One region of the Streptomyces sp. RK9 genome, then DNA from elsewhere that is predicted to be linked to it. Evidence: riboswitches for the same ligand, from Rfam matches in the RefSeq annotation. Region 1 holds a riboswitch; the other holds the start of a gene.
What was found. Region 1 has a riboswitch for glycine ahead of gcvP (aminomethyl-transferring glycine dehydrogenase). Riboswitches for the same ligand answer to the same signal wherever they lie in the genome.

Region 1 (3,401 bases):
CGGGATCACCACGGTCGGGGAGCTGGCCGAGGCCGGGGAGGACGAGCTCGTACGGCTCCTGGGGAAGGCCCACGGCGGGTCGCTGTACGCCATGGCGCTGGCGCGGGACGAGCGGCCCGTGGTGGCCGAGCGGGACACCAAGTCGGTCAGCGTCGAGGACACGTACGACGTGGACATCCACGACCGGGTGCGGGTGCGTATGGAGGTCGCGCGCCTCGCCGACCGGTGCGTGCAGCGGCTGCGGGACGCGGGGCACTCCGGGCGGACCATCGTGCTGAAGGTACGGCGCTTCGACTTCTCGACCCTGACGCGCTCCGAGACGCTGCGCGGCCCCACGGACGACCCCGGGGTGGTGCGGGAGGCGGCCGCGCGGCTCCTGGAGTCCGTGGACACGACGGGCGGGGTGCGGCTGTTGGGGGTCGGGGTGAGCGGGCTCGCGGACTACACGCAGGAGGATCTGTTCGCGCAGGCACAGGCACAGGCCGACGCGGAGGCTGAAGCGGAGGCGGGCGCGGGGGGCGGTGCGGCTGGGACGGGTGCTGAGGGCGTGGTGAGGGCTGAGGCGGACGTGCGGGCGGATGTGGGGGCCCGGAACGGGGTGGGGCTTGGGACGGGGGAGGCGGGTGGTGGTGAGGCGCTGGACGGGGACGGGCGGAGTGAGGTCGCGGGCGGGGGTGAGGCTGGTGGTGACGGGGCCGGTGGTGCGGAGTACCCCGCGCCGGCCGAGCGCAGGTGGTCGGCCGGGCACGACGTGCGGCATGCGGTGCACGGGGCGGGGTGGGTGCAGGGGAGTGGTCTGGGGCGGGTGACGGTGCGGTTCGAGACGCCGGGGTCGGCGCCGGGGCGGGTGCGGACGTTCCGGACGGACGATCCGGAGCTGGAGGCGTCGGATCCGTTGCCGTTGGTGGCTTCGGGGCATGCCGATGGTGGTCGGACGGCCTCGGAGGTCGGTGCCGCTGAGGATGCTGTGGGTGCCGGGGAGCCTGGGGTGGCCGGGACGCCGGAGGTGTCGGGGGCGCCGTGAGTGCCGAGGGCTCTGGGGCTCGGGGTATGCGCCACGGCAGGCCGCAGCAGGCCGCAGCAGGCCGCAGCAGGCCACGGCGAGCCGAGCGAGCCTGGGGTGGGCCCGGGGCACCGGGGAGACCCGTGTGCCCCCGGGGCGGGGCGTGTGTGACCCCCCAAGGTGAGGCGTGCCCCCAACGGTGAGCCGACGGGCGCGGTCTCGACGTGCCCCCGGGCAGGCCAGCGGTGCAGCCTCGACGTGCCCCAGGGGAGAGTCGACGGGCGCAGCCTCAATGTCCCCCAGGGCGGACCAGCGGCGCAGCGTCGACGTCCCCCACGGCGGCCCAGCGGCGCAGCGTCGATGTGCCCCACGGCGGACCAGCGGCACAGCCTCGACATCCCCCCGGCGGCCCACCGCCGCAGCCCCGCCCCGTCGGCTACGCGGACGTCTGGCCGAAGTCCGCGTCCGGCGGGGGCGGCGGCGGGGCCAGGTCCAGGCCGTAGTGGCGGTAGAGCTGGAGTTCCTGCTCCGGGGACAGATGGCGGCCGACGCCGAAGTCCGGGGCGTCCTTGATCAGGGCGCGTTCGAAGGGGACCCGGAGGGTGCCGTCGTCGACCAGCTCGCTGGGCTCCAGGGGGACGAAGGCGTCCCTGCTGAACAGCCCCGTCCGTATGGCCGCCCACTCCGGCGCACCGGTGGCATCGTCGAGATAGACCTCGTCGACTGTGCCGATCTTGGCCCCGTCGCGGTCGAACGCCTTGCGGCCGATCAGGTTGCGCGGATCGATGTCGGTCTGCACGGGCCCTCCAACTGGTCGCGCGTCGTTCCTGCTCGTTCGCGCTCGTACCCGGTTGTGCTTACTTGTTCCTGGTCGTACCTGTTAGTACCTGCTCGTACTTACTCGTCCGGAATGTGCTTGTCATCACTACGAAAGAGCACATCGAGGCGGGCGGCCACTCGAGGGATCGGTCGCGGTCCTCGCTGGTAGGCTGGCGAGTGGCTGTTGACCCCGTGCGGGAGAGCTCTTCGGTGGCAGCACCGGAGGCGCCGAAGGAGCAACTCCTCCCCGGAATCTCTCAGGCCCATGTACCGCACGGACGAGGTCACTCTGGAAAGCAGGGCGGGCGTCGGGCGGGCACGTCCGGAACCCTTCCTCACCGACGGTGAAAGCAGTGCTGTCCTCGGGCGGTGCTGTGAAGCTCTCAGGTTGAGATGACAGAGGGGGAGGCCGTCCGGGTACCCGCGCCGTGGTGCCCCTCGCAGGTCGTGTCAGACCAGGAGGCCTCCGCAATGACCGCCACTCCTCGTACTCCGCTTTCGCAGCTGGAGCAGGGAATCCCCTTCGAACAGCGGCACATCGGACCCGATGCAGAAGCCCGCGCCAAGATGCTCGCCCAGGTCGGGTACGGCTCCCTCGACGAGCTGACGGCCGCCGCGGTGCCGGATGTGATCAAGAACGCCGAGGCCCTCGAGCTGCCCGGTGCGCGGACCGAGGCCGAGGTCCTGGCCGAGCTGCGCTCCCTCGCCGACCGCAACCAGGTGCTCGACTCGATGATCGGGCTCGGCTACTACGGCACGTTCACGCCGCCGGTGATCCTGCGGAACGTGATGGAGAACCCGGCCTGGTACACGGCGTACACGCCCTACCAGCCGGAGATCTCGCAGGGCCGCCTGGAGGCGCTGCTCAACTTCCAGACCGTCGTCGCCGACCTGACCGGACTGCCCACCTCCGGTGCCTCCCTGCTCGACGAGGGCACCGCCGCCGCCGAGGCCATGGCGCTCTCCCGGCGCCTGGGCAAGGTCAAGAACGGCGTCTTCCTCGTCGACGCCGACGTGCTGCCGCAGACCATCGCCGTGATCCAGACCCGCGCCGAGCCGACCGGCGTCGAGGTCGTCGTCGCGGACCTCACGGACGGCATCCCGGCCGACGTCGCCGAGCGCGGCGTGGTCGGCGTGCTGATCCAGTACCCCGGCGCCTCCGGTGCCGTACGGGACATCAAGGCGCTCATCGACCAGGCCCACGACCTCGGCGCAATCGTTTCTGTGGCCGCCGACCTGCTGGCGCTCACGCTGCTCACCTCGCCCGGCGAGCTCGGCGCGGACATCGCCGTCGGCACCACCCAGCGCTTCGGCGTGCCGATGGGCTTCGGCGGCCCGCACGCCGGCTACATGGCGGTGCGCGAGAAGTTCGCCCGCAGCCTGCCCGGACGCCTCGTCGGCGTGTCCGTCGACGCCGACGGCAACAAGGCCTACCGCCTCGCGCTGCAGACCCGTGAGCAGCACATCCGCCGCGAGAAGGCGACCAGCAACATCTGTACCGCCCAGGTGCTGCTCGCCGTCATGGCCGGGATGTACGCCGTCTACCACGGCCCCGAGGGCCTCAAGGCGATCGCCCGGC
Region 2 (3,401 bases), on a different replicon from region 1:
CCCACCGAGTCCGACGGCGGCGCCCCGAGCGACGCGGCCAGGACCCCCTCCAGCTCGTTGGCCGGCCAGCCCTCGTACGGATGCCCGTGCGGATACCCCTGGTCCGGGCCCGGCCCCGGTGCCTGTCCCGGTGCCGGAATGCCGCCCGGGTGGTCCCCCGGATAGTTCATCTGTCCTCGACCCCTGCTCTGCGCTCTGCCCTGCTCCTGTGCTGCGGGCCCGACCCTAACCGGGACCCCCGCAGCACCGCCCCCTCAGCCCCCTCAGCCCTCAGCCCTCGAACCCGATCTCCCGCAGCGCCCCCGCCGCCTCCCGGTCAAGGAGCACCGCCGAGCCGCAGCCCCGCGGCAGCTCGCCCCGCTCGGCGGCGCGGACGAGGAGGCCGACCGTCCTGCGGTGGCGCGCGAAGGCGTACCGCGAGACCCCGCGCCCGCGCTCGCGCTGCCCGTCCAGGGCGACCTCGACGGGCACGTCGAGCAGGAGGAGGTGCAGCGTGGCCCCGCGCCGGGCGGCGGCGCGGCCGAGCCACCGGCGCACCCACGGCTGCGTACCGCAGTCGTGCACGACGACGCCCGCGCCGGAGCGCAGCGCCCGGTGCAGGCCCGCGTAGTGCGCGACCCGGACCAGGGGGCGGTAGAGGGCGTACGGCAGGAGCCGGGGCATGCGGGCCGCCCACCGGTCCCGGGTGTCCTGGGAGTCCACACGCGGGCCCGCCACCGCGCGCCGCATCAGCGTGGACTTGCCGCTGCCGGGAAGCCCGGACACGACCACGACGTCGCTCGCGGCGAACACCAGGCGGCGCGGGCCGCGCCGGGCCCGGTCCCTGAGGTCGCGCACGACGGGCCGCGGGAAGTACCCGAGGCTCTCGCGCACGGGGACACCGGGCTGCGGCGGCACCACGCCGCTCCCGGGCGGCGCCGCACCCGTGGTGGTCGCATAAGCACCGCTCCTGCGCACCGTGATCGGCCTCCCCATGCTGGTCACGTCACTCATCCCCAGTACTTCTCCGTTGAGTGTAAAGAGACGGTAATGCCGCACAAGGGCATTCCGCCGTAGCCGCCGTCGTGAAGAAGTTGCTGCTGTCGTGAAGCGGGGGCGCGTGCAATGATGTGCGCGCCAACTCCATACCGGCCGCTTGAATCCGCGCGGGAGAGTTCCCGGAGACGTGACCGCACCTCGATGCGGACGTCGTCCCGGGGCGCCGAAGGAGCAAGTTCCTCCCTTGAATCTCTCAGGCCCCGTACCGCGCGGGCGAGGCACATCTGAAAAGCGGGTCGATCCCCGGTCACAGGGGCGGCTCCACCCAAGGTGCAAGTCATGACCCGTCATACGCACGGGACGTGGTGAACCTCTCAGGTTCGATGACAGATGGGGAGGATCGACCTCGCCCGTCATGCCCCGGGAGCCAGTACTGATGAGCAATACCCCACGCCACACCGCCCTGGACGCCCTGCATCGCGACCTCGGTGCGACCATGACCGACTTCGCGGGCTGGGACATGCCGCTGCGGTACGCCAGCGAGCGCGACGAGCACAACGCCGTCCGCACCCGCGCCGGCCTCTTCGACCTCTCCCACATGGGCGAGATCACGGTCTTCGGCCCCGCGGCGGTGGACCTGCTCAACCACGCCCTGGTCGGCAACATCGGCTCCGTCGGCGTCGGCCGCGCCCGCTACACCATGATCTGTCAGGCCGACGGCGGCATCCTGGACGACCTGATCGTCTACCGGCTCCAGGACCAGGAGTACATGGTCGTCGCCAACGCCGGGAACGCCCAGGTCGTGCTGGACGCGCTGACCGCGCGCGCCGACGGGTTCGACGCCGTGGTCCGCGACGACCGCGACGCCTACGCCCTCATCGCCGTCCAGGGCCCGGAGTCCCCCGGCATCCTGAAGGCGGTCACGGACGCCGACCTCGACGGCCTGAAGTACTACGCGGGCCTGCCCGGCACCGTCGCGGGCGTCCCCGCCCTGATCGCCCGCACCGGCTACACCGGCGAGGACGGCTTCGAGCTGTTCGTGGCCCCCGAGCACGCCGAGCAGCTGTGGCGGGCGCTCACCGAGGCCGGTGCCCCGGTGGGCCTGGTCCCCTGCGGCCTGTCCTGCCGCGACACGCTGCGCCTGGAGGCGGGCATGCCGCTGTACGGGCACGAGCTGACGACGGCCCTGACGCCGTTCGACGCCGGTCTGGGGAGGGTCGTCAAGTTTGACAAGACGACCCACGCGGACGACTTCGTGGGCGTCGAGGCGCTCCGCGCGGCCGCCGAGCGCGCCGAGTCCGCTCCCCCGCGCAAGCTGGTCGGCCTGATCGCCGAGGGCCGCCGGGTCCCGCGCGCGGGCATGTCCGTGGTCGTCGGCGGCGAGGTCGTCGGCGAGGTCACCTCCGGCGCGCCGTCCCCGACCCTCGGCAAGCCCATCGCGATGGCGTACGTCGACGCGGCGCACGCCGCCCCCGGCACGGCGGGCGTGGGCGTGGACATCCGCGGCACGCACGAGCCGTACGAAGTCGTCGCGCTGCCGTTCTACAAGCGCCAGAAGTAGCCCGGCGGCGACGGCCCACGCCCGGTCCGCGGACGCCTCCGCGTCCCGTCGGCCCCGGTGGCGGCACGCGCCCGTCTCAGTCCGTAAGACCCACGTTCCTCAGCACTCGCCCGCGTACAGGAGAATTCAGGCCATGAGCAACCCCCAGCAGCTGCGTTACAGCAAGGAGCACGAGTGGCTGTCGGCCACCGAGGACGGTGTGGCGACGATCGGCATCACCGAGTTCGCGGCCAACGCGCTCGGTGACGTCGTCTACGCCGACCTCCCGGCCGCAGGCACCACGGTCACCGCGGGCGAGACCTGCGGCGAGCTGGAGTCGACCAAGTCGGTCAGCGACCTCTACTCGCCGGTCACCGGCGAGGTCGTCGAGGCCAACCAGGACGTCGTGGACGACCCGTCCCTGGTGAACTCGGCCCCCTTCGAGGGTGGCTGGCTGTTCAAGGTGCGCGTCGCGGAGGAGCCGGGCGACCTGCTCTCCGCGGACGAGTACACCGCGTTCTCCGGCAGCTGACCACGGCGTAAGGACTGATCTTCCGATGTCGCTTATGAACACCCCTCTCCACGAGCTCGACCCGGACGTCGCCGCCGCCGTCGACGCCGAGCTCGTCCGCCAGCAGTCCACCCTGGAAATGATCGCCTCGGAGAACTTCGCTCCGGTCGCCGTCATGGAGGCCCAGGGCACCGTCCTCACCAACAAGTACGCCGAGGGCTACCCCGGCCGCCGCTACTACGGCGGCTGCGAGCACGTGGACGTGACCGAGCAGATCGCCATCGACCGGGTCAAGGACCTGTTCGGCGCCGAGTACGCCAACGTCCAGCCGCACTCCGGCGCCTCCGCCAACCAGGCCGCCCTCTTCGCGAT

Region 2: it holds a riboswitch for glycine, as region 1 does, so the genes downstream of both, gcvT (glycine cleavage system aminomethyltransferase GcvT) here and gcvP (aminomethyl-transferring glycine dehydrogenase) in region 1, are expected to answer to the same signal.

The regions. Positions count from the first base shown of each region.
Region 1 covers NZ_CP173703.1:3,318,122-3,321,522, forward strand. The annotation lists gene AB6L24_RS13585 (DNA polymerase IV) at 1-1,024, shown strand, start outside; gene AB6L24_RS13590 (PRC-barrel domain-containing protein) at 1,440-1,802, opposite strand; glycine riboswitch at 2,008-2,105, shown strand; gene gcvP (aminomethyl-transferring glycine dehydrogenase) at 2,294-3,401, shown strand, end outside.
Region 2 covers NZ_CP173704.1:2,842,637-2,846,037, reverse strand. The annotation lists gene AB6L24_RS32905 (enhanced serine sensitivity protein SseB) at 1-170, opposite strand, end outside; gene AB6L24_RS32900 (AAA family ATPase) at 271-993, opposite strand; glycine riboswitch at 1,137-1,256, shown strand; gene gcvT (glycine cleavage system aminomethyltransferase GcvT) at 1,415-2,539, shown strand; gene gcvH (glycine cleavage system protein GcvH) at 2,673-3,050, shown strand; gene glyA (serine hydroxymethyltransferase) at 3,076-3,401, shown strand, end outside.